3 regions of the Streptomyces sp. NPDC054765 genome follow, and region 1 is predicted to be linked to each of the others. Evidence: riboswitches for the same ligand, from Rfam matches in the RefSeq annotation. Region 1 holds a riboswitch; each other region holds the start of a gene.
What was found. Region 1 has a riboswitch for cobalamin ahead of ACWGJY_RS10285 (ribonucleoside-diphosphate reductase subunit alpha). Riboswitches for the same ligand answer to the same signal wherever they lie in the genome.
Positions count from the first base shown of each region.

Region 2: another riboswitch for cobalamin. It lies ahead of ACWGJY_RS14720 (HoxN/HupN/NixA family nickel/cobalt transporter); the one in region 1 lies ahead of ACWGJY_RS10285 (ribonucleoside-diphosphate reductase subunit alpha).
Region 3: another riboswitch for cobalamin. It lies ahead of ACWGJY_RS07920 (CoA-acylating methylmalonate-semialdehyde dehydrogenase); the one in region 1 lies ahead of ACWGJY_RS10285 (ribonucleoside-diphosphate reductase subunit alpha).

Region 1 is NZ_JBSHBP010000011.1:85,576-95,474, reverse strand. Features, by position in the region: gene ACWGJY_RS10305 (tetratricopeptide repeat protein) at 1-993, shown strand, start outside; gene def (peptide deformylase) at 1,062-1,706, shown strand; gene ACWGJY_RS10295 (transglycosylase domain-containing protein) at 1,762-3,750, opposite strand; gene ACWGJY_RS10290 (ribonucleotide-diphosphate reductase subunit beta) at 3,879-4,994, opposite strand; gene ACWGJY_RS10285 (ribonucleoside-diphosphate reductase subunit alpha) at 4,994-7,429, opposite strand; cobalamin riboswitch at 7,591-7,740, opposite strand; gene ACWGJY_RS10280 (Uma2 family endonuclease) at 7,871-8,458, shown strand; gene mctP (monocarboxylate uptake permease MctP) at 8,551-9,899, opposite strand, start outside.
Region 2 is NZ_JBSHBP010000018.1:118,718-128,616, reverse strand. Features, by position in the region: gene ACWGJY_RS14760 (FAD/NAD(P)-binding protein) at 1-539, shown strand, start outside; gene ACWGJY_RS14755 (DoxX family protein) at 619-1,083, shown strand; gene ACWGJY_RS14750 (DedA family protein) at 1,364-2,032, shown strand; gene ACWGJY_RS14745 (methyltransferase) at 2,212-3,432, shown strand; gene ACWGJY_RS14740 (nucleoside/nucleotide kinase family protein) at 3,558-4,214, shown strand; gene ACWGJY_RS14735 (hypothetical protein) at 4,171-4,596, opposite strand; gene ACWGJY_RS14730 (MarR family winged helix-turn-helix transcriptional regulator) at 4,716-5,420, shown strand; gene ACWGJY_RS14725 (alpha/beta fold hydrolase) at 5,417-6,265, shown strand; cobalamin riboswitch at 6,450-6,663, shown strand; gene ACWGJY_RS14720 (HoxN/HupN/NixA family nickel/cobalt transporter) at 6,695-7,867, shown strand; gene ACWGJY_RS14715 (VOC family protein) at 7,936-8,436, opposite strand; gene ACWGJY_RS14710 (hypothetical protein) at 8,953-9,261, opposite strand; gene ACWGJY_RS14705 (methyltransferase domain-containing protein) at 9,303-9,899, opposite strand, start outside.
Region 3 is NZ_JBSHBP010000008.1:63,811-73,709, reverse strand. Features, by position in the region: gene ACWGJY_RS07955 (zinc-dependent alcohol dehydrogenase family protein) at 1-543, opposite strand, end outside; gene ACWGJY_RS07950 (alpha/beta hydrolase) at 592-1,560, opposite strand; gene ACWGJY_RS07945 (cupin domain-containing protein) at 1,754-2,200, opposite strand; gene ACWGJY_RS07940 (SDR family oxidoreductase) at 2,231-2,962, opposite strand; gene ACWGJY_RS07935 (hypothetical protein) at 3,464-3,703, opposite strand; gene ACWGJY_RS07930 (anion permease) at 3,738-4,877, opposite strand; partial or broken gene ACWGJY_RS07925 (short-chain fatty acyl-CoA regulator family protein) at 5,314-6,275, shown strand; cobalamin riboswitch at 6,406-6,584, shown strand; gene ACWGJY_RS07920 (CoA-acylating methylmalonate-semialdehyde dehydrogenase) at 6,784-8,283, shown strand; gene ACWGJY_RS07915 (acyl-CoA dehydrogenase family protein) at 8,289-9,437, shown strand; gene ACWGJY_RS07910 (enoyl-CoA hydratase/isomerase family protein) at 9,434-9,899, shown strand, end outside.

The DNA.
Region 1 (9,899 bases):
TTCGGCAAGGTACGGCACCGGCCCTCCGCCTCGTGGCGGCAGGCGACCGACCGCGCTTTCACGCTGATCGGCGACGGCCGTTACGAGGACGCGGGGGCACTGCTGACCCGTGCCGCGGACATGGAGCCATGGCTTTCGGAGTCCTGGTTCAACCTCGCCTTGCTGCACAAGTTCCGGCACGACTGGGAGCAGGCCAGGGCCGCCGGTCTGCGCGCGGTCGCGCTGCTGGACCGCGAGAGCGGGGCGCCCGACTGGTGGAACGTCGGTATCGCCGCCACCGCCCTGCAGGACTGGCCGCTGGCCCGTCGTTCCTGGCAGGCCTACGGCCTCAAGGTCCCCGGCGAGGGTTCACCGTCCGGCGAACCGCTCGGTATGGCCCTGGGCAGCGCCGCCGTCCGGCTCTCCCCGGAGGGCGAGGCCGAGGTGGTCTGGGGCCGCCGGCTGGACCCGGCCCGTATCGAGGTGCTGTCGATCCCGCTGCCGTCCTCCGGACGACGCTGGGGCGAGGTGGTGCTGCACGACGGCGTCCCGCACGGTGAGCGGACCACCACCGCCGGCCCCGACGGTGCCACCAGGGCGTATCCGGTCTTCGACGAGATCGAGCTGTGGGCGCCCTCTCCGGTCCCCACCTGGGTGGTGCTCCTGGAGGCCGCCACGGAGGCCGACCGGGATGCCCTGGAGCGGCTGGCGGCCGATGCGGGCTTCGCCGCCGAGGACTGGTCGTCCTCCGTGCGGCTGCTGTGCCGTACGTGCTCGGAGAGCCGGATGCCCAGCGACGAGGGCGACGGCGAGCATCTGGACCCGCACGACCACAGCGAGCCGGGCCACCCCGGACCGCTGGGACACCGCACCGCGGGCTCGGGCTCGCTGTGGGTGCCGGAGCGCGAGTGCGGCATCGCCGCCCCTGCCGCCCTGGTGCGCGGCCTGCTGGACGGCTGGGTCGCGGACAGCCCGGACACCCGGGAATGGCGGGATCTTGAAGAGGTCTGCTGAGAGCCCGGACGCGCCCCCGTAGGCTGTAGGGCGACTACTCAGGGTTTTCAGGAAGGCGTACGGCGAAGATGGCCCAGCAGCCTGTGTTTGATCAAGACGGTGACCAGCGCGTGGACGAAGCATTCAGTGACGACGTCACGGACGCGGAGGAGCGGGAGACCGCCCACCGCGAGCGCGGCACCTCGCGGCCGATCACGGTCGTGGGCAACCCCGTGCTCCACAAGGAGTGCAAGGACGTCACGGAGTTCGACGACCGGCTCGCCCAGCTCATCGACGACATGTTCGCCAGCCAGCGCACCGCCGAGGGTGTGGGCCTGGCCGCGAACCAGATCGGTGTGGACCTGAAGGTCTTCGTCTACGACTGCCCGGACGACCAGGGCGTCCGGCACGTCGGCGCGATCTGCAACCCGGTGCTGGACGAGCTGCCGGCCGAGCGCCGCATTCTGGACGATTCCAACGAGGGCTGTCTGTCCGTGCCCGGCGCCTATGCCTCGCTGGCCCGCCCCGACTACGCCGTGGTCCGCGGCCGGAACGCCGAGGGCGAGCCGATCGCGGTCGAGGGCACCGGCTTCTTCGCGCGCTGTCTGCAGCACGAGACCGATCACCTCTACGGCTACCTCTACATCGACCGGCTCAGCAAGCGGGACCGCAAGGACGCGCTGAAGCAGATGGCCGAGCTGGAGCCGCGCTACCCCGTCGTCGCCAACGACTGAGGCGAGCGGGCGGGCGCCCGGCCGGCGGCCGGGCGCCCGGAAGGCAGGCTTCGGCTCACGACGCCTGCTGGTAGGCGCGCCAGATCTTCGGCGGGATCGTCGTCCCCAGCCCGGTGCCCGGACCACCGACCCCCTGCATCGGCAGCAGGTCGGGTGCTCCCGGCTTGTTGCGGAACATGGTGACGGCGGTGGTCGGCTCGTTGCCGTCCCCGGCGCCGGACGCACGGCCGGGGCGGACACCGTTCCCGCTCTCCGGGGCGGCGGAGGGTCCGGGACCGAAGTCCTGGCCGGCGGGCGGCGGGCTGCCGATGAACCACGCCGACTTCATCCGGTCGCCCGGCTCCGTGCTACCGGCCGCAACCGGCCGCTTGGCGAGTGCACCGTCCGACTTCCCCAGGGTGCGCCGGCCGACCCCCTCCAGGGCGCTCGACACCTGCTGGGCGACCCCGGCGTCGAGGATCTGCTCGGGCCCGCGGCGGTGGAAGCCGGGTACGTTCTTGCCGTCGTGGGTCATCGCGGACACCGCGTACGGCTCGGTGTGCAGCCCGCCGTTGGTGAAGGTGGTGTAGGCGCTCGCCATCCGGATCGCGCTGGGCGCGGAGGTGCCCAGCGGGAAGGTCTGCTCCAGGCGCGCCATGCTCTCCTTGCGCAGCCCCGATGCCACCGCGAGATCCTGGATCTGCTTCAGCCCGATCTGCTTCCCGGCCTGCACGAACGGCGGGCTCTGGGCCTTCACCAGCGCCTCGCGCAGATCCCCGAACCCGTTCTTCCCGTCCATGGGCTGCACAGCGCCGCCCACGGGCTTGGCGGTGGGTTTCACGGATCCGGCGCCCTGCTGCTGGAGTGCGGCCGCCAGGACGAACGGCTTGAAGGCGGAGCCGGCCGGAACCGCCGAGGTGTCCGCATTGTTGTTGAAGTGCCGGGTGGCGTCCGATCCGCCGTAGAGCGCGACGATCGCCCCGTCCTTGGGGCGTACGGAGGCCGCGCCGAACTCCACATGATTGTCGGCCGCGCGCTGCGTCGGATCGAGGTTCTCCCGGCGGACGTCCGTCACGGCCTTTTCCAGCCGGCGGGTGCGCTGTTTGTCGAAGGTGGTGTGAATGTGATAGCCGCCGCGTGCCAGGTCCTTGTCGGTCAGCCCGGTGCCGGCCTTGACGAACTTGTTGGCGACATCGACGAGATAGCCGGTCTGGCCGGCCTGACTGGTGGGTTTCGACAGCCCCCGGGGCTCGGGGAAGGTGCGGTACTTCGCCCGCTCGGCCTCGCTCATCCTGCCGGTGGCGACCTGTCGGTCGAGTATCCACTTCCAGCGTTGCACGGCCCGTTCGTGATTGGCCTTGCTCAGCCCCGGGTCGTACTGCTCCGAGCCCTTCAATAAGGCCGCCAGTACGGCGCCCTGGCTGGGATCCAGATCCTTGGCATCAATGCCGTAATAGATGTGGGCGGCGGCCTGGATACCGTACGAACCGCGACCGAACCAGCTGGTGTTGAGATAGCCGCGCAGAATGTCCTGCTTGGACTTCTGGTTGCTCACCTTCAGCGAGATGATGAATTCCTTCACCTTGCGGGTGACCGTCTGGTCCTGCGAGAGATAGGTGTTCTTCACATACTGCTGGGTGATGGTGGAACCGCCCTGGGTCTCCTCACCGGAGACCATGTTGACCAGGGCGCGGCCGATGCCCTGGAGGGAGACACCGGCGTCGCTGTAGAAGGTGGCGTTCTCCGCCGCGATCACGGAATTCTCGACGGAGTCGGGCACCTTGTCGAGGGTGACGTTCTGTCGGTTGACGGCGCCCACGCTCACCATCTGGCTGCCGTCCGCCCAGTAATAGACGCTGGCCTCCTGGCGGGCCAGTGCATTCTCGTTCGGAACATCGATCTTTGCGTAGACCACGGCGAACAGCCCGGCCAGGCCGATGAGGCCGAGCGCGAGGGTGCCGAGCCACTGGCGCCATGACGGCAGCCAGCGGCGCGGCCCCGCCCGTCCCTGCCGCGGATAGTCGATGAACCGGCGACGCTCCTTCGTGCCCTTAGTGCCCTTCATGCCCGGGAAGACCGCGGTGGGCCTGATTCCGGTTGCCGAGGTAACGGAACGCTCACAATGGCAGGTGGCCGGGCCGAAGGAGGTCGCCGCGGGAGGTCCTGGAAGCTCCTGGAAGGTCCTGGAAGGTCCTAGAAGTCGTCGTCGAAGGAGACCGAGCCCTCTACGGCGACCTGGTAGGCGGACGCCCGGCGCTCGAAGAAGTTGGTCAGCTCCTGGACGTTCTGCAGCTCCATGAAGGAGAACGGGTTCTCCGAGCCGTAGACCGGCGCGAAGCCCAGCCGCTGCAGCCGCTGGTCGGCGACGCACTGGAGGTACTCGCGCATCGACGCGGTGTTCATGCCCGGCAGGCCGTCACCGCACAGGTCGCGGCCGAACTGCAGCTCCGCCTCGACGGCCTCCTTGAGCATCTCGATGACCTGCTGCTCCAGCGTGTCGTCGAAGAGGTCGGGCTCCTCCTCGCGGACCGTGTCCACCACCGAGAACGCGAACTCCATGTGCATGGACTCGTCGCGGAAGACCCAGTTGGTGCCGGTGGCCAGCCCGTGCAGCAGGCCCCGCGAGCGGAACCAGTACACGTAAGCGAAGGCGCCGTAGAAGAACAGCCCCTCGATGCAGGCCGCGAAGCAGATGAGGTTGAGCAGGAAGCGGCGCCGGTCGGCCCTGGACTCCAGGCGGTCGATGCTCTCGACCGAGTCCATCCACTTGAAGCAGAACTCGGCCTTCTCCCGGATGGACGGGATGTTCTCCACGGCCGCGAAGGCGGCGGCACGGTCCTCCGGGTCGGGGAGGTAGGTGTCCAGCAGCGTCAGATAGAACTGGACGTGCACGGCCTCCTCGAAGAGCTGACGGCTCAGGTACAGCCGCGCCTCGGGGGAGTTGATGTGCTTGTAGAGCGTCAGCACCAGGTTGTTGGCGACGATCGAGTCACCGGTGGCGAAGAACGCCACCAGCCGGCCGATCATGTGCTGCTCGCCCGGCGAGAGCTTGGCGAGGTCGGCGACGTCGGAGTGGAGGTCGACCTCCTCCACGGTCCAGGTGTTCTTGATCGCGTCGCGGTAGCGGTCGTAGAAGTCCGGGTACCGCATGGGGCGCAGCGTCAGCTCGAAGCCCGGGTCCAGGAGGTTCTTGGTGCCGGTGGTGGCGGTGTGCGCGGCGGCCGCGGAGGCGTTCTTCTCAGGTGCGGTGGGGCCGCCGGCGCGTGGCGTCGTCGTTGAGGGGCGGTGGTCGGGTGACGGGCTGGGCATTACTGGCAGGCCTCGCAGGACTCGGGGTTTTCCAGGGAGCAGGCGACGGCCTCGGGGTCGGTGGCCTGCTGCGGTACGGGGGCGGGGGCGGCGGCCGCGGTGCCGCGCGCCGACTGGGCGATCCGGGTCGCCGGACGCGAACGCAGGTAGTACGTCGTCTTGATGCCGCGCTTCCAGGCGTAGGCGTACATCGAGCTGAGCTTGCCGATGGTCGGCGAGGCCATGAAGAGGTTCAGCGACTGGCTCTGGTCGAGGTAGGGCGTACGGGCCGCGGCCATGTCGATCAGGGCGCGCTGCGGGATCTCCCAGGCGGTGCGGTACAGCGCCCGGATCTCCTCGGGGATCCAGCCGACGTCCTGCACCGAGCCGTTGGCCTCGCGCAGCGCGTCACGGGTCCGCGCGTCCCACAGCCCCAGCGCCTTGAGCTCCTCGATCAGATAGGCGTTGACCTGGAGGAACTCGCCGGAGAGCGTCTCGCGCTTGAAGAGGTTGGAGACCTGCGGCTCGATGCACTCGTACACGCCGGCGATGGAGGCGATGGTCGCGGTCGGCGCGATCGCCAGCAGCAGGGAGTTGCGCATCCCGGTCAGGGCGATCCGGCTGCGCAGCGCCGCCCAGCGGTCGGCCCAGCGGGGCTCGGCGTTCGGGTAGTGGTCCGGGTGCAGCACCCCGCGGGCGGTGCGGGTCGCGGACCACGCCGCGTGCGGGCCGTGCCGTTCGGCAAGGTCGGCGGACGCCTCGTACGCGGCGAGCATGATCCGCTCGGAGATCCGGGTGGACAGCTCCTGCGCCTCGGGCGAGTCGAAGGGCAGCCGCAGCCGGAAGAAGACGTCCTGCAGGCCCATCAGGCCCAGACCGACCGGGCGCCAGCGGGAGTTGGAGGCCCCGGCCTGCTCGGTCGGGTAGAAGTTGATGTCCACGACGCGGTCGAGGAAGGTGACGGCGGTGCGGACCGTGGCGTCCAGCCGCTCCCAGTCCATCTCACCGTTGTCGCCGAGGTGCGCGGCGAGGTTGACCGACCCCAGGTTGCAGACCGCGGTCTCCCCGTCGTCCGTCACCTCCAGGATCTCGGTGCACAGGTTGGAGGAGTGCACGACGTTGCCGGTCTCGGCGGTCTGGTTGGCGGTGCGGTTGGCGGCGTCCTTGAACGTCATCCAGCCGTTGCCGGTCTGCGCCAGGGTGCGCATCATGCGGGAGTACAGCACCCGGGCCGGGATCTGCTTGAGCGCCCGGCCCTCGGCCTCGGCCTTGCGGTACGCGGCGTCGAACGCGTCGCCCCACAGGTCCACCAGTTCGGGGGCGTCCGAGGGCGAGAACAGCGACCAGTCGGCGTCCGCCTCCACCCGGCGCATGAACTCGTCCGGGATCCAGTGCGCGATGTTCAGGTTGTGCGTCCGGCGGGCCTCCTCGCCGGTGTTGTCGCGCAGCTCCAGGAACTCCTCGATGTCCGCGTGCCAGGTCTCCAGGTAGACACAGGCGGCGCCCTTGCGCCGGCCGCCCTGGTTCACGGCCGCGACCGAGGCGTCCAGGGTGCGCAGGAACGGCACGATGCCGTTGGAGTGCCCGTTGGTGCCGCGGATCAGCGAACCGCGGGCGCGGATACGGGAGTACGACAGGCCGATGCCGCCGGCGTGCTTCGAGAGCCGCGCGACCTGGTGGTAGCGGTCGTAGATCGAGTCCAGCTCGTCCAGCGGGGAGTCCAGCAGATAGCAGGAGGACATCTGCGGGTGGCGGGTGCCGGAGTTGAAGAGGGTGGGGGACGACGGGAGGTAGGACAGCGAGCTGGTGAGGCGGTAGAGCTCGGCAACGTCGTCCAGGGCGCGGTCGCTGTGGTCCTCGGCGAGGCCGCAGGCCACCCGCAGCAGGAAGTGCTGGGGGGTCTCGATGACCTGACGGGTGGTGGGGTGTCGCAGGAGGTAGCGCGAGTGCAGGGTGCGCAGCCCGAAGTAGCCGAAGCGGTCGTCGGCGCCGTCGGCCAGGGCCCGCTCGACCAGCGCGTCCAGGCGGGCCGCGTGCGTCCGCACGAACTCCGCGGTCCCGTCGGCGATCAGGCCCTCGCGATGGCCGGTCTCGACGGACGCGGAGAAGGCGACCGCTCCCTGTCCGGCTGCTTCCTCCGCGATGGCGCGGGTGAGCAGGCGCGCGGCGAGCTTGGAGTACTGCGGTTCGTCACCGATCAGGCCGGCCGCGGCATCGATGGCCAGCGACCGCAACTCGGCCGCGTCGGAGCCCGCGTGCCGGCCGCGCAGGGCGGCGGCGGCCACCTTGCCGGGGTCGGTCGCGGTCAGGTCCTCGGTCAGCCCGGTCAGGGTGCGCAGCAGGGCGACACCGGGACCGTCCTCACCCGGCCCGCCGTCGGCGGGGCCGGAAGGCGTGGCCACCGCGGGCGGCACGACCTCGGCGTCTGACGCGGGCTCCGTTGGCGCGATGGTCACGTGATGCTCTCCCTCACTCGGCGGGGGCCGGAGGGGAGGGACGCGACGGGCGCACGCGGGCATGCGGCACCCCGTGAACGTCAGGGGTGCGCGGGCACACCGCGCGGCGTCCACCGGCCCAACCCTCGGGGCCCGGACGTATCGACGTCCGCACCCATGGCGGTGCGGGCGTACTGTCGGCAGGTCCTCGGACTTCACGGGCGCGTGCCGGGGCCGTTGTCCGGCCGGCCGGGCCCGCTCCTACACCGTTGCGGGACAGTTCCGGATTCCCACCGGATTCCCCTGCGGCGACAGCGAGGACGAGCATACATGTGGGGGCACCCCTTCACTTGCACCACCACATCTAGTGTGTCGTGAGTGATCACACAGTGCCTGTCAGTGGCCTCGGCTATGGTCGGTCTTACGTCTTTGCTCCGTCCGATGAAAGAAGGAGAAGGCCTCATGACCGCGCTCGCCGACCGGCCGCACATCATGGAGACCGAGCATTTCGAAGAGGCCGCCCGGATACTCGCCCGCCTGGAAGAAGGCGCGCGGTTGGAACTCATCGACGGGAAGGTCAGGAGCAAGCCCATGCCGGACGGGGATCACGGGCGGATCATCCAGTGGTTGCTTCGCCTCTGCATGCAGCACAGGCCGGAGCTCTTCCTCGACCCCAACCAGGGCCTGAAGGCTGAGTCCTACCGAAAGGGCCGCCTGCGTCCGGATGCCTCGCTCGTGCCTTGTGACGCCTTCGTGGGCCAGGGCGAATGGGCAGATCCCGACCCGGTGCTGATGGTCGTCGAGGTCACCTCGCACGACTCGGACACCGACCAGCGCGACCGCGTGGAAAGACCCCGCGCCTACGCGGAGACCGGCATCCCGCTCTACCTGCTGATCGACCGCCAAGCCTGCCAGGTGGTGGTCTACAGCGAACCCGATGACGGCCGCTACGAGACCGTCCACACCGTGCCGTTCGGCAAGACGCTCCACCTGCCGGATCCGGTGGGCATCACCCTCGAAACCGGTCCACTGAAGGACTGGGTGAACTGAACCGCAGCGGTTCCCGGCCCGGGGTCTGAAACGGCGACGGGCCGCCGCGCCCCAAGGACGCGACGGCCCGTCACCGTGTCTCAGCCGAGGGCTCAGTGCCCGGCCGGTGCTCCCGCCGTCGCCGGCGGCAGTTCGACGGAGACGCCCTTGTCGCCGGCGTCCGCCGTGTAGTCGCCGGGGCTGGTCCGGTCGGTGCCCTCGGGGGCTCCCACGGCCTTCAGGACGACGGTCAGGACGACCGCCACCACGACGTTCAGGACGAAGGCGGTCAGACCGATGTAGCCGATCTCACCGATGCCCGGGATCTCCTTGCTGGAGCCGCCGAAGTGGGCCTGCGTCGGACTGGCGACGCCGTAGGCCGCGAGTGTGCCGTAGAGCATGCCGACCGCCCAGCCGCCGAGCAGCGCCCAGCGGTGGAACCAGCGGGTGAACAGGCCGCCGACCAGGGACGGCATGGTCTGCAGGATCCAGATCCCGCCCAGCAGCTGGAAGTTGATCGCGACGGTCTTGTCCATGGTGAGGACGAAGATCAGCGCGCCGACCTTCACCAGCAGCGAGACCAGCTTGGCGACCTTGTGCTCCTGCTCGGGCGTGGCGTCCTGCTTGAGGAAGTCCTTGTAGACGTTGCGGGTGAAGAGGTTGGCCGCGGCGATCGACATGATGGCCGCGGGCACCAGCGCGCCGATGCCGATCGCGGCGAACGCCACGCCGGCGAACCAGCTCGGGAACATGTCCTCGAACAGCTGCGGGATGGCCAGCTGAGGGTTGCCCTGGATGTCCGTGCCGGCCTTGACCGCCATGAAGCCGAGCAGCGCCAGCAGGCCCAGCATGAAGGAGTAGAGCGGCAGGATGGTGGTGTTGCGGCGGATCACATTGCGGCTGCGCGAGGACAGCGTCGCGGTGATCGAGTGCGGGTACATGAACAGCGCCAGCGCCGAGCCGAGCGCCAAGGTCGCATACGCCCATTGGGCGTGGGGGCCGCTGACCAGCTCGCCGCGCGGCTTGCCGGGGACGGGGCCGGGCTGGGCGAGCGCCTTGCCGGCCGAGTGGAAGATCGCGTCGAAGCCGCCCAGCTTGATCGGGATGTAGATGATCGCCACGGCGATGACGAGATAGATCAGCCCGTCCTTGACGAACGCGATCAGCGCCGGCGCCCGCAGACCCGAGGAGTAGGTGTACGCGGCCAGCACGGCGAACGCGATCAGCAGCGGCAGGTCCTTGACGAACCAGTTGGTGTGCTCGCCGCCGCCGATGCCCATCACGTCCAGGACGGCCTGGATACCGACCAGTTGGAGGGCGATGTACGGCATCGTGGCGAGGATGCCGGTGAGCGCCACGGCCAGCGACAGCCCCTTGGAGTCGAACCGGCCGCGGACGAAGTCGGAGGTGGTGACGTAGCCGTGCTTGTGCGAGACCGACCACAGGCGGGGAAGGAAGGTGA
Region 2 (9,899 bases), on a different contig from region 1:
TGACGGCGACGGCACTGATCGAGGCGCGGCTGCCGGAACCGGATCTCCGGCGCACCACGGACGCCCTGCTGGCCGGGCTGCTGGCCGACGGCGGCTGCCGGCCGCACACCGCGGACGGCTATGAGACGGGCGGGCTCGATGTGTCGCCGAGCCCGTATCACCTCGTCGAGGCCGACGGCGGGCTTCATCCGCGGCGGTTCGCGGTCGGGGTGCCGACGGAGGGCGTGCACTGGGTGACGGCGGCGGGGGCGCGCCCCGGGGTCGGGTCGGTCACCTTGGCCGACACGGATGCGGTGGCGCGGGCGGCGCTGCGGGCCGCGGTGGCGGGGGCGGGCTCGGGTGCAGGGGCGGGCGCGGGGGCTGGGGCAGGCACGGGCCCGGGGGCTGGGGCAGGGCCAGGGGCGGTCGCGGCTCCGGTGACGGGGCCGGTGGCGGGGCCGGGTACGGGGCCGGGTGGCGGTGCGGTTCCGGCGGCAGGTGCGGTTCCGGCGGCAGGCGTGGCTGCTTCAGGTCAAAGGTCCCGTTCCGCCAGAGGTTGAACTTGCAAGTACTCCTTAGGTTTCCCTAACCTGTGCCTCCGACGGTTACCTCGTCCCCAAAAACCGCAGGAGCCCCCACATGTCCGCACCCCTGACCTCTTTCACTCAGAGAGCGACCCCGCACGTGCTCGCGCTCTTCCGCGTCGTCGTCGGGCTGCTCTTCGCCTGCCACGGCGCGTCCTCGCTCTTCGGCGTCCTCGGCGGCGCCATGGGCCAGGGCGGCACCGTCCCCACCGGCGCCTGGCCGGGCTGGTACGCCGCCGTGATCCAGCTGGCCGGCGGCCTCCTGGCGATGCTCGGTCTGGGCACCCGCGCCGCGGCGTTCATCAGCTCCGGCTCGATGGCGTACGCGTACTTCTCCACTCACCAGGGCTCGGCGCTGTGGCCGATACAGAACGGCGGTGAGGCCTCCGCGATGTTCTGCTGGGCCTTCCTGCTGATCTTCTTCACCGGCCCCGGCCTGTGGGCCCTCGACCGGATCTTCTTCGGTGCGGACGAGCGGGAGCAGGCTCCGGCCGCTCACCAGGAGCCCTCCGCCGCCTGACGCACCGCCCCTGACGGACCCGGCGCTCCCCCGGCCCGCCCCCGCACGGCCCGTACGGCACCTCCGCGCCCGTACGGGCCGTGCGGCGTCCACGACGCCCCCGGCACCCCGACGCCCTGGCCCGCCTCCCGCGCCCCGGCTCCCCCCGCGATCGCCCGATCCCGGGCATTCCACCCCCGTCCGCCGGCCCGCGGGAGCCCAGGCGTACGCTGTATGGCTGTAGGGCCGCCCCTGCCGCACCGAGCGACGTCGCGGCGGGGTTCGGACCGGGAGTACGACGTTGCTGGAGAGCCTGGGGTCCCTGCGCGGCACCCCGTGGGTGTATGTGATCGTCAGCCTCTCGATCGTCCTCGATGTGTTCGTGCCGATCCTGCCCAGCGGAGTCCTGGTGATCGCCGCGGCCACCACGGCCGCCGGCACGGGCAGCGGCACCGGCACCGGCACCTCGGCGGACGCGGTCGGCGTCGATGTCACCTCATCCGTCCACACCGGTGCCCACCTGGCCGGGATGATCTCCCTGATACTGTGCGCGGCCACCGCCTCGGTACTCGGCGACATGGTCGCCTACCGGCTCGCCTGGCACGGCGGCGACCGCTTCGACCGCGCCATAAGCCGTTCCCGCCGGCTGACGGTCGCACAGAAACGACTGGGCACGGCACTGACCCGGGGCGGTGGCGGCATCGTCGTGCTGGCCCGCTTCGCCCCCGCCGGACGCTCCGTGGTCAGCCTCGGCGCCGGCGTCGCACACCGTACGGTCCGCGAGTTCCTCCCCTGGTCCGCACTGGCCGGTCTCACCTGGGCCGTGTACAGCGTGAGCCTCGGCTACTTCGGCGGGCACTGGCTCGGCACCTCCTGGGCGGGAACCGCCCTCTCCGTCGCCGCCCTCTTCGCCGCCGGATCGGCCGCCGCCTTCCTGATGCGCCGGCCGGACCGCGCCACCGCGCACTGACGGCCCGGGGAGCCGGCGGTACGGACCGGGGCGATCCCGCCACGGAGTAAAGTCAACCGTCACACCCCACCCCGCCCACCGTCTCCTGAGAGCGCCTCACCGCTCCCCCGGCGCCGGACCGGCGCCGCAGCAACGGCACCCATGGGACGGGCCCGAACCACTGACGCGAGGCTTTTTCGGTGAACCAACCGCCGGTCGTCGAATGGACCGAGGCCGACGAGCCCCGTTCCGCCCGTTGGCGCTCCGAGAACGGCGCCCCGCCACCCCGCCGTATCGTCATCGCGGACGACCGGACGAAGGCCGACGACGCCTACCGATTCGCCTGCGAGGGCACCGCGCTGCTGTGGCGCGGCGACTTCCACAACGCCCGCCAGCTGCTGACGGCACTGGCCCGCCGCATCGACCGCCGCCCCCGCAAGGCGCCGCCCGCCGATGTCACCCAGGCATTCCATGTGCACCGCGCGGCGCAGAATCACCGGGCCCGCATCCTGGGCATGCTGCTGGTCCCGCTCGATGCCACCCTCGCCGTCCCGCTGCACCGCGCCCCCGATGTCCGCGAGGCCTGCACCAGGGCGTACGGCCCCGGTGAGCCCGCCGCCGGGGAAGCCGGAGGTGCCACCGAAAGCGCCGACGAAGGCGCCCTGCACGGCCCGGCCCCGACCGCCTCGCTCGTCTCGCTGCGCGAACTCCTCGCTCTCATCGGCGCCAACGAATGGCGCAAGAAGGGCGTCGAGATCCCGGCCCTCGGCGGCGACCGGATCCATCCGCATTACGGCGTCTTCTCCCCTGCCCGCGGCGAGTACGTCGACCTGGTGGCCGAGGTGCCGCTGCCCGGCGAGGAGCTGGCGTTCGACATCGGTACCGGCACCGGCGTACTGGCCTCCGTACTCGCCCGGCGCGGCGTCCGCAGGGTCGTGGCCACCGACCAGGATCCGCGGGCACTGGCCTGTGCCCGCGAGAACACCGAACGGCTGGGCCTCGCCGGTCAGGTGGAAGTCATCCAGGCCGATCTGTTCCCGGCCGGCCGCGCCCCGCTGATTGTCTGCAACCCCCCGTGGGTGCCGGCGAAACCGACCTCCCCCGTGGAGCATGCGGTGTACGACCCGGGCAACCGGATGCTGCACGGCTTCCTGAGCGGCCTCGCGGACCATCTGACTCCCGGCGGCGAGGGCTGGTTGATCCTCTCCGACCTGGCGGAACATCTCGGCCTGCGCCCGCACACCGAGCTCCTCGACGCCTTCGCCGAGGCCGGGCTCACGATCCTGGGCCGACACGACATCAGCCCGCGCCATCCGCGCGCCCGCGACGCCTCCGACCCGCTCCATGTGGCCCGCGCGGCCGAGGTCACCTCACTGTGGCGCCTGGGCATCACCGACCGGGGTGCGTCCACCCCTCGTTAGGGCCTGTCGTCAACGCCCCGCCTGCCTCCCTCCGTCCGACCGGCCGGCCGACCGGCCCCGAGACCGTCCCCGTTGGGGGGCCGCACCCGACCGGCGCCCCGCGCCTCAGGCACGATGGACGCACCATGGATCCCCGGCATCTCCTCTCCCGCGCCCGTCGGCTCGCCGCAGCCGCGAGTCCCGGCCGGCGTCGGCTGCTCGGTATCACCGGCCCGCCCGGCGCCGGCAAGTCCACCCTCGCCGCCCACCTCGTGGCGGAGCTGGCCGGTCAGGCCGCGCTCGTGCCGATGGACGGCTTCCACCTCGCCGAGGCGGAGTTGCGCCGGCTGGGCCGTACGGACCGCAAGGGCGCGCCGGACACCTTCGACCCGGCCGGCTATGCGGCACTGCTGGCGCGCCTGCGCTCCCCGGAACCGGACACCGCCGTCTACGCCCCGGCCTTCGACCGCCGTATCGAGGAGCCGGTCGCCGGCAGCATCCCCGTGGCACCCCACATTCCGCTCATCGTCACCGAGGGCAATTACCTCCTTCTCGACTCCGCCCCGTGGCCGCGGGTCCGCGCGCTGCTCGACGAGGTCTGGTACGTGGAACTGGACGCTCCGGAACGGATCCGTCGGCTGGTCGACCGGCACGAGCGCTTCGGGCGTCCGCGCGCCGACGCCGAACGGTTCGTGCTCACCTCGGACGAGGCCAATGCCCGTGTCGTGGCGGCCACACGGGAACGTGCCGACCTCGTCATCACCTTCGCACCCGAAGAGGCCCCGCCCCCACCGAGCGCATAGCCCCGCTCCCCCGCCCCTGTCCGCGGGCGAGCATCCCGGCCAACGACAGCGCGCCCCACCCCACGGACACCGCGACCGCCTTCAGCTTCCGGTCGCGGCCCGGCAGCGTCGCACCGAGCAGTACGGCATCCCCGAAGTCCGCGGCCATTCGCACATATGCGGCGGTACGCAGCGCCGGGCCGTCCGGAGCCAGCACCAGCGCCAGCCCGCTCACCGCATCCCGCCAGGCCAGCGGTCGCAGCGAGGTACGGGTCGCCGGCGCGGTCCGCCCTGCGCCGTCGACCAGCCCCGAGGGCCGGGCCAGCAGATCGGGCACCGCCGCCACCGCCACTCCGTACACGGCCGTGGCCACCCCGACCGCACGCAACAGACCGACCTTCATCCGCCCTCCGCCTTCCTCGTCCACCGGCCGCGCGGGCCGGCTCCTGCCCACCCGCCTCATCAACTCCTTTCCGCGGCAACCCCCTTCCCAAACGACATCACCGATGCCATCATGACATCATGAGTGTCATCGGGGGGGGAGTCGAGGGGGAAACGGGCATGCACATCGACACGCACATGGACACGCACATGGACACGCACATGGACATGCACACCGAGGCGGCCACCGAAGGCACCGGCGGCGGGGAACCGACGCCCGCCGAAGACCTGTTGTACGGCGTCATCCGACGCCTGTGGCCACTGCACCGCACGATCATCCGCGTGGTGGAGCGCGAGCTGACGGGCACGGGCATGACCGCCGGCGAACACGCCCTGCTCGATGCCCTGCGCACCCAAGGCCCGCAGACCGTCCCGCAGTTGGCGCGCGCGATGGGGCTCGACCGGCAGCCGGTGCAGCGCTGGGTGAACCACGCCGCGGAGCTGGGCCTGGTCGTGACGGCCCCGAATCCCGCGCACCGCCGCTCGTCCCTGATCCGGCTCACCACCCAAGGCACGGCGGCAATACGCGGGATCAAGGAGTTCGAGACGTCCGAGCTGCGACAGCGGCTGGCCGATCTGCCCGCCGAGGACCTCCGTACCGCAGCGCATGTACTGGACCGGCTCGGCGAGGAATTCCGGCACCTGGCGAACGGCTCACGCATCCCCCCGGAGGAAGCCGACAGTAACGGCAGTCGCGGCAGTTACGGCAGCAGCGGCAATAGCGACGACAATGGCATCACACCCAGTTCATCGCATCCGGCACACAAAGGACGGCCCGCAAGATGACCCGAGGAATCACCGCCTGGTCCGAGATCGACAACGGGATCGTGCCGATCTACGACGGCGAGCTGTTCTACGAGACGGCCGGCTCGGGCCCCGCGGTGGTGCTGCTCCACGGCGGCATGCTCGACCAGCACATGTGGGACGAGCAGTTCGCCTGGCTGGTCAACTCCGGCCTGCGCGCGATCCGTTACGATTTCCGCGGCCATGGCCTGTCCTCCACCGTGGCCGGGGACCACGCCCACCACGATGACCTGTGCGCCCTGCTCGACGCGCTCGATGTCCCCGCCGCCGTCCTCGTCGGCCTCTCCCATGGTGCGCGGGTCGCACTCGACACTGCCATAGCCCGCCCCGACCGGGTGACCGCTCTCGCACTCGCCTCCCCCGGGATCAGCGGCCGCGCCTTCACCGACCCCTTTCTGCTGGAGCACATCAAGGCGCAGGTGGCGGCGATCGGCGCACCGGACGGCGCGGAACGGTATGTCGAGCACTTCCTGCGGATGTGGGTGGACGGACCGCATCGCGAACCGGCCGCGGTGCACCCGGGATTCCGTGAGCGGATGCGTGCCTCGGCCGAGGCCAATGTGGAGGTGCATGCCGATGGCGGGGGCGCCGGCATGCCCCTTGAGGTCGGCGCCGCCGACCACCTCGGCGAGATCCGGGTGCCGACGGTCGTGTTCGACGGTGACCTCGACAGCAGCGACATCTCCACCAACGCCCATGCGATAGCGCTGACCGTCCCCGGCGCCCGGAGAGTCCGGATACCGGGCGCGGCCCACATGGTCAATCTGGAGAACACCGCACTCTTCGACCACGAACTCCACGCCTTCCTCTCATCCCTGGACTACTGACCCACCGCGCATCACGGCACAGGGACCACGGCCCCAGGAACGACCGCGGCGGCCACGGCCACCCGGGGCAGAACGGGCCGCCGCACGCCAAGTGCTCCCGCACACCCCACGGACAAACCGCATGGACAACCGCATGGACGAACCGCACGGACAAACCCCACGGGCCTCACCCCTCCGGCCGCAGTTAGAGTGAACGGGCCGTGGTGTTCGGGAAGCCGGTGACGGACCTTGTGGTCCCAGACCGGAGCGGCCCTCGCCACTGTGATCGGGGAGTTTCCACCCCTTCCGCGGGCGCACGGCGCGCCTGCGGCGCCACTGACCGCAGCCCGCGGCCGGGAAGGCGGGGGCGGACGCGGGTACCCGTAAGCCAGGAGACCGGCCACGGCATCTCACGAACTGATCCACGAGGTGCTGGAGCGTGACCGCCGGATGGCCCTGCCCACCGATACCCGTAACACCCCTGCTCCCGCCGCTTTTCGCTGGCGCCGGCAGGACACCGTCCGCACCGCGGGCCTGATGGCCGTCATAGCCGGTCTGCATGTCGTCGCCTTCGGCGTGCTCTTCCTGCTCGTGGTGCCCCACCACTACACCGTGGGCAGCCAGGTCTTCGGCGTGGGGCTCGGCATCACCGCCTACACCCTCGGCATGCGGCACGCCTTCGACGCCGACCACATCGCCGCGATCGACAACACCACCCGCAAGCTGATGGCCGACGGCAAGCGACCGGTCTCGGTCGGTTTCTGGTTCGCCCTCGGCCACTCCAGCGTGGTCGTCGCGATGGCCGCCCTGGTGGTCGGCGGCGCCCAGCTCGCGGGCACGCTGCTCAACGACGAATCCCGTACCCACCAGATCCTGGGCACGGTCGGCACCACCATCTCCGGGACCTTTCTCTACCTCATCGCCGCCCTGAACCTGGTCGCGCTGACCGGGATCTGGCGGGTCTTCCGCGGTATGCGCAACGGCCACTTCGACGAGGCCGAGCTGGAGCAGCGCCTCGATGCGCGCGGCTTCATGAACCGCATCCTGGGCCGGTTCACCCGCTCGGTCTCCCGCCCCGGCCAGATGTTCCCGCTCGGCTTTCTCTTCGGGCTCGGCTTCGACACCGCGACCGAAGTGACCCTGATGGTGATGGCGGGCAGCGGCGCCGCGGCCGGCCTGCCCTGGTACGCGGTGCTGTGCCTGCCACTGCTCTTCGCCGCCGGAATGAGCCTGTTCGACACCCTCGACGGCACCTTCATGAATTTCGCCTACCAGTGGGCGTTCTCCAACCCGGTGCGCAAGGTCTACTACAACCTCACCATCACCGGCCTGTCGATCGCCGTCGCCTTCTTCATCGGCACGATCGAGCTGGTGACCGTGCTGCACGACAAGCTCGCCCTCAGCGACCCGTTGACCGGCTGGATTTCCGGCCTCGACCTGGGCAATGCCGGCTTCCTCATCGTCGGCCTGTTCGTGGTCGTGTGGGCCGCGGCGCTGGCGTACTGGCGGCTGGCCGGCGTCGAAAAGCGCTGGGCGGAGCGGGCGGAACGGGCCGATCGGACAGACCGGAGGAAGCAGGTGGAGCGAGCGGGGGCGGCGGATCCTGCCGCGTCGGACTCCTGAGACGCCTCCGCCCAGGAACCCCGTACGCACCCACCGCCCGCATCACCACCAGGACGGGGCCGGCCCGGTCAGGTGGCCGAACCGGCCGCCGCGCCCGTCACCAGATCCGGCCCCCAGCGCTCCAGCGCCGCCGCCAGATCGAGCGGCAGCAGCCGTTCCGGCTGGTCCGGGCCCGGCCAGTCCTCCCGCGGGACCCGCCACATCACCTCGAACTCATTGCCGTCCGGGTCCTTGGCGTACAGCGACTTGGCGACGAGGTGATCACTCGATCCCACCAGCGCGCCCCGCTCGACGAGCTGCGCATGTGCCGCGGCCAGTTCGCCGAGCGTGCCGGTCTCCCAGGCCAGGTGGTAGAGCCCGACCCGTCCGGCCTCCGGCCCCGGTGCGTCCGGCCCCACCGCGAACAGCGCCAGGTCATGATCATTGAGCGAGCCGGGAGCGCTGAGGAACGCGGTCCGCCCCGGCACTTCGACCCCCACCGTGAGTCCGAGGGCCTCGGTGTAGAACGCGACCGACCGCGCCACATCGCGGACGTAGAGCACCGCGTGGTTAAGACGTCGTACGGACATGGAGCCTGCTCTCCGATCTCCCGCAGCGGTACCGCAAGGCGCCGCCGCACCCTCCCCCGCTCTGATGTTCCTCCCCCACTCCATACCTGCCCAGAGTCCTTCGGCCGGTACACCGAGCTTTTCCGGCCCGACCGCCGAAGTCCGGGCAATGGTTCACTTGCGGCCGTCGCCGGCATACAGGCACGGCGATGCGCGACCGGGACCGGGAACGGGAACGGGAACTGTCCAGCTGATCGCGATCGGGTGCGGCCGGGCATCGGCCACGAGGCGGTCATACGCCCTGCGGGCCGAAGTGGCTGCCATGGATGCCATGGGTGCCTCGGCAGTGGATCGTCACGGTGAACGCCGTCGGGCAGCCCGCCAGTCACAGGGAGTAATGGCGATTCGCCGGGGAAGGCCGGTGCGTCCCTACCTCGGCGGGCAGCTCGGCGGGCAGGGGGGACGGTCTTCGCGGCCCCGGAAGCGTGCCACGCCTCCCCCGTCTGCGGATGCTGCGGCACCAGGAAGATACGGCGATCAGGCTCCCGGGACCGCTGCGGCGGCCGACCGCCGGCCGAGGAACGCGGCGACCGACCGGTCGAAGTCGGTCCGTGCCACCGCCGGCCGTGGATTGGCGGCGGCTGCCGTCCGCTGCGGCGCCAGCGCGGCGGCCACCGCCAGCTTGGCGGCCCGGATCGCCGCGGGCGGCTGCCCGGCGACGGAGGCGGCGAGACCGGAGGTGCGGGCGGCAAGCTGCTCCTCGGGCACGCTGTCGTCCGCCAGCCCGAGGGCCACCGCGCTGCGGGCGTCGGCGAGGAGCAGCAGGTGGTCGAGGACCGGACTCATGTGCCCGTTCTCGATGCGGCTGACGGCCTTCCTGTGGACCGTCAGCCGGGGCGCTTGGCCATGACGACCAGACCCGGCCCGCTGTACTCCTCGGCGGGGAGCCGGAGTTCGGCGACCGGGTGCAGGCCGGCCTGCTCGATCAGGTCCACGAGTTGTTCCGGCCGCCATTTGTGTGTCGTCCACTGAACGGGTACGCCCCCGTAGGCCTCGGTGCGCACCGCGTCTTCGTCGCCGACGTGTGTCCCGGTGATGAAGTGCCCGCCCGGCTTCAACGCGCGCGCGAACAGGGCGAGAACCTGGGGAAGGACGTCACGGGGGAGGTTGAACAGTGACCACCACCCGAGCACGCCGCCGAGGGACGCTTCGCCAAGGTCGAGGTCGGTGGCAGAGGCGACACGGAAACGGCAGTGCGGATGAAGACGGCGCGCGTTCTCGATCATGCGAGGAGAGAGATCCACCCCGGACACGTCGAGTCCGCGTTCGGCGAGGTAGGCGGTCACCGTCCCGGGTCCGCAGCCGACGTCGAGAACAGGCCCAAGCTCCCTCACGGTGTCGGCGAAGGCGTCGATCGATGCCTTGAGCCATGGATGACGACGGATGTCGCCGACACCCGTCGTCACCACCATGTGGGCGTAGTT
Region 3 (9,899 bases), on a different contig from region 1:
GACATTGACCGTGCGCATACCCAGATGCCTGGACAGCTGGATGACGAGCCGGCCGACGGTGGAGCCCGCGGCCGTCTGCAACAACCATTCACCCGGCTGTACGTCGAGTTCGCGCGTCACGAGGAGCAGCGCGGTCAACGGGTTGACGGCGAGTTGGCAGGCGCTGGAGTCGCTCAGATGGCCGGGGACCGGCAGAAGCCTGTGTGTATCGGCAACAAGGTATTCCTGCCAAGTGCCGGTCACATGCGGCGGCCCGGGTACCGCCGGGACAGCAACGGCCACCACACGCTCACCGATCTTTAGTCCCTCGGTATCCGGGCCCAGGGCCTCAATACGGCCCACGCACTCCATGTGACCCCCGACAGCGGGAAACTCGGGGGAGAAACCGTAACGGCCGCGCAGCACGTGCAGATCACTGGCGTGGATCGGAGTCGCCTTCACACGGATCAACGCCTGCCCGGCTTCCGGCGTGGGCACAGGCAGGGATTCCAGCCGCAGGACATCGGTAGGCTCGCCGACCTTTCCGGCTACGAGCGCGAGCATGGATTGAGGAAGCATGAGTGACCTCTTCGTCTCTCAGCGCCCGACGAATCAGTCCTGGGCGGTTCCGAGTGCGTTGCGCAGGAACGTCGTTGCCTGGTCGATGGCTCCGCGAGCGGCTTTGGAGTCACTCAGCGAGTTGAGCATCATGAAGTCGTGGACCGTGCCGTCGTAGCGCACCGTGGTCACCGGCACGTCGGCTGCTCGGAGCTTGGCGGCGTACGCCTCGCCCTCATCGCGCAGCACGTCGGCCTCGTCGACGATCAGCAGGGCGGGCGGCAGGCCGGAGAGCTGTTCGACGGTGGCGTGGTTGGGAGACGCGGTGATCTCCGCGCGTTGGTCCGGGTCGGTCGTGTAGGCGTCCCAGAACCATTCCATCAGCTTGCGGCTCAGGTAGTAGCCGGTGGCGAATTGGTCGTAGGAACCGGTGTTCATGGCCGCATCCGTGACCGGGTAGTACATCGACTGCTGTACGAAGTTGACGTCACCGCGCTCCTTGGCCATGAGGGCGAGTGCGGCGGTCATGTTCCCGCCGACCGATTCCCCGGCCACTGCCATGCGCTGTGCATCCAGCCCCTTGGACGCCCCCTCGCGGACGATCCACTGCGCGGTGGCGTAGCCCTGCTCGATGGCCACCGGATAGTGCGCCTCGGGCGACGGCGTGTACTCCACGAAGGCCACTGCCGCACGGGCGCCGACCGCCAACTCGCGCACCAGGCGGTCGTGGGTACCGGCATTGCCCAGCACCCAGCCACCGCCGTGCATGTACAACACCACGGGCAGCGTTCCGGTGGCGCCCTGCGGCTTGACGATGCGTACCCGTACATCGCCCACCGCTGCCGGAACCGAAACCCACTCCTCGTCGGCCGGCAGCTTGTCGACCGGCGCGGCCTGGAGGTCGTCGAGCACCTTGCGGGCTGCGGTCGGATCCAGCTCGTACAGGAACGGATGTTGCGAGGTTGCGTCGGCGAGCTCCTGTGCCTCGGGTTCGAGGATGATGGAGGCGGTTTGACCAGCCATGGGAATGCTCCCTGGGAAATCCGAGAAGCGCATCAGAGAGCGCGGGGCGCTGGAGAGCGCCGCGCTGCGCTCGGGCTGCGGAGCGGTCGGCAGAGCCTCCGCCCCTGTTCAAGCCCCTGATGGGGATATTTGTCCATGGTAATTGCCCGTCCTTTGCCCGTCCTCCGCAGATGCACCGGCTGTCAGTGGCGGGTCACGTGCCTGGGCGGGGAGCTCGTAGGTGCCGGCGCCGGGCCAGCTCTTCGTCGTCGGCCAGAGTGAGCATGGGCTGACCCGGTGCGCACATCATGGTGACGAGGAAGCGGCTCCGGGAGTCCGTCCGGTTGTTTCCGTCCTGGTAGTGGATGACATCGCCGCCCGGCTCCCAGAACGTCTCCCCGGCCTGGATCACCCGCTCCGGCTCACCTTCCAGCTCGAAGAGCATCTCCCCTTCGAGCATGTAGCCGAAGGCAGGTCCCGAGTGCCGGTGCGGAGGGGTGCCGGGATCGCCGGGAGGGAACTCGACGACAACCGTCATCGCCTCCGCCCCCTCAGGAATGAACGGCGGTTTCGCCGATTGCAGCACGGTGAGCGCCGTCTTCCATGCTTCCGAGCGCGGTTGACCCTCGGCGCTGTCTGCCACCTGTTCGTTGTGCGACATGGCGAGGTCTCCAGTGGTGGTCCGGCCGCGTCAGGTGAGCCAGTCGGTGTAGTGGGTGGGGGCGATGCGTGCGTTGCCCTTGGTGGTGAGCACATCGCCGTCGACGGCGGCGAACATGCCGGCGGTGTCGTCGGTGATGACCGTGCGGCCGTCGGGTCGGGCGTTCAGGGTGATCCGGCCGAGTTCGTCGAGGGGACGGACGTCGGGACCGCCGACGTCGAGGGTTCCGTTCAGAGGGGTACCGGCGGCGACTTCGGCGACGGTGTCGGCGACGTCCTGGGCGGCGATCGGCTGGAGTGGGGTGGTGGGCAGGCGGACGGTGTCGCCCTCGGTGGTCCAGGACATGAAGGCGTCGATGAACTCCATGAACTGGGTGGCGTGGACGATCGAATAGGGGATCGGCCCGGCCTTGAGGATGTCTTCCTGCAAGACCTTGGCACGGTAATAGGCGAGGCCGGGCACCTGGTCCGCGCCGACGATCGAGAGGATGACGAAGTGCCCCACCCCGCCTTTGTGGCCGGCGGCCAGGAGGTTGTCCATCGAGGTCTGGAAGAAGGCGGGAGAGGCGTCGTCGAAGGTCGGGGAATTCGTCAGATTGACGATGCCGTCTGCTCCGGCCACCGCCTCCTCCACGCCCTGGCCGGTGATCACGTCGACACCTGTGGCCGGCGAGTGCGGCACGGCCTCGTGCCCGGCGGCGTTCAGCTTATTCACGACCTGCGACCCGATCAGACCGGTACCGCCGATGACTGCGAACTTCATGGGTCACCTTTCGTCGCGCACCGATAGGTCATGCGTCCAGATTGCGGCGATGCAGTGCACGGCGCACGCTGGGCCGTGCGCTCCCGCGGGCATGCCGGTGGCGCTGCGTGCTCACGGCATCGCTGGTGGCAATCGACGTAAAGAGCGTTTGTCCCAGCACGGTTGATGGGTAATGCGGCCTGCTCGTGGATGATTTGCTGGGTGTTGGCCCAGGGGGAAGCGACGGGGCAAGCTCTGGTGAGGCCCGTGACGGTCCGAGTGCGTTCAGCTGTGGGCACCGCCGCTGTGGGAACAGGGCAGCATCCGCGCGTACGGCGGCCGGAGTTGGCAGGCTGATGGCGTTGATCCCCAGAGCCCCGCAGCCCTGGTGACGCGCGCGCACGGTGAACGCCCCCTGCTCCCCCCGTTGCGGCTCCGTGCTCTTGACGTCTGTCTCCACCGGTGCTCCGAGTGTGGGGCACGCCGGATACCGGTCGGGTGGAGTGGTGTGGTGTGGTGGAGTCAGCCGGGAACGATCAGGTCGATCCCGTAGGCCGCGACCGAGAGGCAGGCGGCGAAGCACAGCACGGCCGTGACGGCCGCCACCTTCTGGTGCCGGCCCCGGGGCACGTCGGAGGCGGGCTCGCCGTGCCCGGCGCGGGCCCACGCGGCCAGTCCGAGCGAGAACATCACGACCACCACCACGGTGATCCCGAGGCTGACACCGAAGACCCCGGCGAGAGTGCCCCAGTCGATGTCCATCCCGCTCCCCTTCCTCGACGACGGCCCGCCCGGCTCAGGCGGCCGACCTGACGGTGGGCTCCGCGGCAGGTGCCGGCACCTCATTGACGTTCTCCGGGCTCACCGGACGGCGGCGCGAGAGCACGTAGAAGCCCGCCGCGGCGGCCAGCGCGATGCCCGCGACCAGGGCCACCCCCACGTTGCCCTGGTCGGCCAGCCACGCTGCCAGGCCTCCCACCGCGGCCGCGGACGGCAGCGTCAGCAGCCAGGACACCGCGATCCGTCCGGCGACGCCCCAGTGCACGTGTGCCAGCTTGCGGCCCAGCCCCGCGCCGAGGATGCTGCCCGTGCACACCTGGGTGGTCGACAGCGCGAACCCCAGGTGCGACGAGGCCAGGATCACCGCGGTCGCGCTGGTCTCGGCGGCGAAGCCCTGCGGGGCCTGGATGTCGGTGAGTCCCTTACCCATGGTCCGGATAATTCGCCAGCCGCCCACGTAAGTGCCCAGGGAGATCGCCAGGCCCGCGCTCAGCACCACCCACCAGGGCGGCCCCGCGCCATGGCTGAGCACCCCGCTCGAGATGAGTGCCAGGGTGATGACCCCCATCGTCTTCTGGGCGTCATTGGTGCCGTGCGCCAGGGCCACCAAGGACGCAGACCCGATCTGTCCCGCGCGAAAGCCCTTCCCGACGGTGCGGCGCGAGGTCCTCCGGGTGATCATGTAGGCGAGGTAGGTGGCCAGCAGCGCTATCACGCAGGCCACGACCGGCGAGGCCACCGCAGGGATCACTATTTTCTCGATGATCGCGCCGAAGCGCACCGCGGAACCCCCGGCCCCCACCCACACCGCGCCGATCAGCCCGCCGAACAGGGCGTGGGACGAGCTGGAGGGCAGCCCGAGGAGCCAGGTGACCAGATTCCACAGGATCGCCCCGATCAGCCCGGCGAAGATCATCACCAGGGACACTTTGCTGTCTTGGACTATGCCGCCCGAGATCGTCTTGGCCACCTCCGTGGAGAGGAAGGCGCCGCCCAGATTGAGCAGACCTGCGACGGCGACGGCGACCCGGGGGCTCAGCGCCCCGGTGGCGATGGAGGTGGCCATCGAGTTGGCGGTGTCATGGAACCCGTTGGTGAAGTCGAAGGCCAGCGCCGTGAGGATCACGGCCACGAGCAGGAAGGAGACAGATGCCATCCCGGTCCTCCACGTCGAGGGCGGTCCGGCCGCGCGCACGGAAACTGTGTACGAACCGCCGTCCCTCCCACGCTAAGCGCCCCTCCGAATCGCCGCCAACGCGACGGTGTGGGCTCGTTGGTGGCGGTTGGATGCGGTCGGCGCCGTGCCGGACTCGGCGGAGGGCGTTGAGCGGCACGACGACCTCGGATCCGCGGGGAGCCAAGCCGCGGAAGCGATCGAATTCGGAAGCCCGGCACAGCCCCAGTCGCGACATCTCTCCGCCTGGCTGAAGAGGTGAGTCATGGCCGGACGGGCGGTGGGAAGCTCAAGGAGCGCCAGCGGATCGTTCTGAACGTCAGCCATCAGCCGTCGGCGCACGCGCGGGGCCGGCGCCGGGAAACACCGGCTGGGCAATTCCAGCGGTCGCAGATCTCGTCGCCGGGCTGAAGAAGGTTTGTGGGGTCCCGTTTACGATCCGTCGGCCCTGTGCCTGAGCCAGGCGGCCCTGGCGCGGATGCTGGAGATCTCTCCCAGTTACCTCAACCAGATGGAACACGACTCGCGCCCGCTGACCGTCCCGGTCCTGCTCCGTCTCACCGAGGTGTTCGGCGTCGATGCGGGGTTCTTCTCCGAGCACGACACCAGCCGGCTGGTCGCCGATTTGCGTGATGCCCTCGTCAACGAGATCACCGCCGACCGGGTGTCCTCCTCCGACCTCGCCGAACTCGCCTCCCGCAGGCCGGCCGTCGCCGGGGTGCTGGTCGATCTCGGCCGCCGCAACCATCAGCTCGCCGAGCGGCTGTCCGAAGCCGCGGAGGGAAGAGGGCAGACCATCACCGCACTGCCCCGTTCCGCACATGAGGAGATCCGCGAATTCTTCTACCGCCGCCGGAACTACCTCCACGACACCGATCTCGCCGCCGAGGAACTCGCCACAAAGATCGGCATCCGCCCCGGCGAGGTCGTACGCGTCGACCGCGCGGGAAACATGTCCAAACGACAGTCCGCGACGGCCTTCCACTTCTCCCGCGCGGGCGGAACCTGCCCCCTGTGGAACGTCTACGAGGCATTCGCGGCCCCGGCCGTATCCACGTACAGATCGCCGGGATGCCGGACGGGCAGCGCTACCTGTGGACCGCCCGCGCGATCACCCGGCACCGCGGTGGCTGGGGCGAGCCCGGCAAGACCTTCGCCATCGGCCTCGGCTGCGAGATCCGGCACGCCTCCCGGCTGGTCTACTCCGACGGCCTGGACCTCGACAACGCCGCGGCGGCAACCCCGATCGGCATGGGCTGCCGCATCTGCGAACGCACCGACTGCCCGCAGCGGGCGGTGCCGCCACTGGACCGCCGGCTCGCGGTGGACGAGAACAGGAGCACCTTCGTGCCCTACCCCGTCGCCGAACAAGACGCCTGAGCGCGCGCGACCGCAGGCGCACATCCCGGCCAGGCCCGCTCCACGGGCCGCAACCGGCGGCGTGCGCGACTGCGAAGCGCTCTTGTGCGGGCCGTGGCGGGGTGGACTTACTAGGACGTCCAACTATATGTTCGGGGGCAAGGCCCGCGGTGCAGGGAAGCCGGTGCGATTCCGGCGCGGTCCCGCCACTGTGACCGGGGAATGCGCTCCCCGAAAGAGACCGGCCACTGACGGAGAAGTCCGTCGGGAAGGCCGGGGAGCGTGTGCTGATCCGGGAGTCAGGATACCGGCCGCGGGGTGTTCCGTGTTGTCCACGAGGATGGAGCAGACACGCATGGCACCGGTGTGCACCCACGCTCTCGACCGGCGAAACCGACGGCTACCGATCACCGGCATCTGACGGTTGCCCAGCCCTGCGTTTCTCGTGCTGCCCGTGCGCACGCCGTCCGGCGTCCGTGCCGGGCCGGCGCGCCATCCCCGGATCTCACCTGACGGAGAGCAGGCTTTCATGGTCCGTGAACTGGCACATTTCATCGGCGGCAAGCACACCCCGGGCACTTCCGGGACCTATGGCGATGTGTACGACCCCAACACCGGTGAGGTCCAGGCGCGTGTCCCGCTCGCCGACCGCGCCGAGACCGAGGCGGCGATCGCCGATGCCGCCGAGGCTCAGCGTGAGTGGGGCGAATGGAATCCGCAACGCCGAGCCCGCGTGCTGCTGACATTCCTCCAACTGGTCGACGGGGAAAGGGAATCACTCGCCCGACTGCTGTCGTCCGAGCACGGCAAGACGGTGGCCGACGCCCACGGAGACCTGCAACGCGGACTGGAGGTCGTCGAATTCGCCGCCGGCATCCCGCATCTGCTCAAGGGTGAGTTCACCGACAACGCCGGCAGCGGGATCGACGTGCACTCCCTGCGCGGCCCCATCGGCGTCACCGCCGGCATCACCCCGTTCAACTTCCCCGCGATGATCCCGCTGTGGAAGGCCGCGCCCGCGCTGGCCTGCGGCAACTCCTTCATCCTCAAACCCTCCGAACGCGACCCCTCCGTACCGCTCCGGCTCGCCGAACTGTTCCTGGAGGCGGGCCTCCCGCCAGGCGTCCTCAACGTCGTCAACGGGGGCAAGGAAGCCGTCGACACCTTGCTGACGGACCCCCGGGTCGGTGCGCTCGGCTTCGTCGGCTCGACCCCGATCGCCGCGCACATCTACGCCACCGCGGCCGCGCACGGCAAGCGTGCCCAGTGCTTCGGCGGCGCCAAGAACCACATGATCGTGATGCCGGACGCCGACCTCGACCAGGCTGTCGACGCGCTGATCGGGGCGGGCTACGGCTCGGCGGGAGAGCGCTGCATGGCGATCTCCGTGGCCGTCCCCGTCGGCGAGACCACCGCGGATGCCCTGGTGGAGCGGCTGAAGGAGCGGATCGGGCAGCTGCGCATCGGCCGCAGCGACGACCCCGAGGCCGACTTCGGGCCGCTGGTCAGCCGGGATGCCCTCGACCGCGTACGCCGCTATGTCGACATCGGCGTCAATGAAGGCGCAGAACTCATCGTGGACGGAAGGGGCTTCACGCTCACTGGGCACGAGAACGGCTTCTTCATGGGCGCCTCGCTCTTCGACCGGGTCACCCCGCAGATGCGCGTCTACCGGGAGGAGATCTTCGGCCCCGTGCTGTGTGTCGTGCGGGCCGCCGACTATGAGGAGGCACTGCGGCTGCCCAGCGAGCACCCGTACGGCAACGGCGTCGCGATCTTCACCCGGGACGGCGACACCGCCCGCGACTTCACCCGCCGGGTGAACACCGGCATGGTCGGCGTGAACGTGCCCATCCCGGTGCCGGTCGCCTACCACACCTTCGGCGGCTGGAAGCGATCCGGCTTCGGCGACCTCAACCAGCACGGGCCGGACGCGATCCGCTTCTACACCCGCACCAAGACCGTCACCTCGCGCTGGCCTTCCGGGGCCAAGGAGGGCGCGAGCTTCACCCTCCCGACCATGCAGTGAGCGCCATGACCACCACCATGCTCACCGACGACCAGCTCGCCCTCGTCGTGGCCACCCTCGACTTCACCCAGGACCACCTCACCCCGAACGCCGTGCAGTGGGACCAGGACAGACACTTCCCGGTGGACGTCCTGCGCAAGGCCGCGGGGATCGGCCTCGGCGGCATCTACGTCCGGGAGGAGGCCGGTGGCAGCGGGCTCAGCCGGGCCGACGGCGTCCTGATCTTCGAGACGCTGGCCTCCGGCTGCCCCTCCATCGCCGGCTTCGTCTCCATCCACAACATGGTCGCCTGGATGATCGACCACTACGGCGACGCCGCCCAGCGCGAACGATGGCTGCCCAGACTGTGCGCCATGGAGGACCTGGGCAGCTACTGCCTGACCGAACCGGGCGCCGGCTCGGACGCCTCCGCACTGCGCACCCGCGCCGTATGCGACGGCGACAGCTACCTCCTCACCGGCGTCAAGCAATTCATCTCCGGCGCCGGCGCCTCTCAGGTCTACGTCGTCATGGCCCGTACCAGTGACGACGGCCCACGCGGCATCTCCGCCTTCCTCGTCGACAAGGACGACCCCGGGCTGTCCTTCGGAGTGAACGAGAAAAAGCTGGGCTGGAACGCCCAGCCCACCCGCCAAGTGGTCCTGGACGGCGTGCGCGTGCCCGCCGACCGGCTGCTCGGCCGGGAGGGCGACGGGTTTCGCATCGCCATGAACGGGCTGAACGGTGGCCGGCTCGGCATCGCCGCCTGCTCGCTCGGCGGCGCCCGCGCCGCCCTGGACGGCAGCCTGGTCCACCTTGCCGACCGCGAGGCGTTCGGCGGGCGCCTGCTCGACGCGCAGGCACTCCAGTTCCGCCTCGCCGACATGGCGACCGAACTCGCCGCAGCCCGCGCCCTGGTCCACCAGGCCGCACAAGCACTGGACCGCGGCGACCCACAGGCCCCGCAACTGTGCGCGATGGCCAAGCGGTTCGCCACCGACACCGGCTACTCCGTCGCCGACCGCGCCCTCCAACTGCACGGCGGCTACGGCTACCTCACCGAATACGGCATCGAGAAGATCCTCCGCGACCTGCGGGTGCACCAGATCCTGGAAGGAACCAACGAGATCATGCGCGTCATCGTGGCCCGCGGCCTGACGGAGGCACTGCGATGACCGGCACCGACGAGTCCGTCCTCCTGGCCACCGAGGGCCGCGCCGCCCGCATCACTCTCAACCGCCCCCGCGCCCTCAACGCCCTCACTCACACCATGGTCGAGCGGATCGACGACGCGCTGACCGCCTGGGAACAGGACCCCGCCGTCGAAACCGTGATCCTCACGGGCGCGGGGGAGCGCGGTCTGTGCGCGGGCGGTGATATCCGCTTCATCTACGAGGACGCGCAGGCCGGAGGAAGGGCATCGGCAGCGTTCTGGCGGGACGAATACCGGCTCAACGCCCGTATCGCCCGCTACCCGAAGCCCTATGTCGCCCTCATGGACGGCATCGTGATGGGCGGCGGCGTCGGAGTCTCCGCCCACGGCAGCGTCCGCATCGTCACCGAACACTCCCGGATCGCCATGCCCGAGACCGGCATCGGCTTCGTCCCCGACGTCGGCGGCACCTACCTGCTGGGCC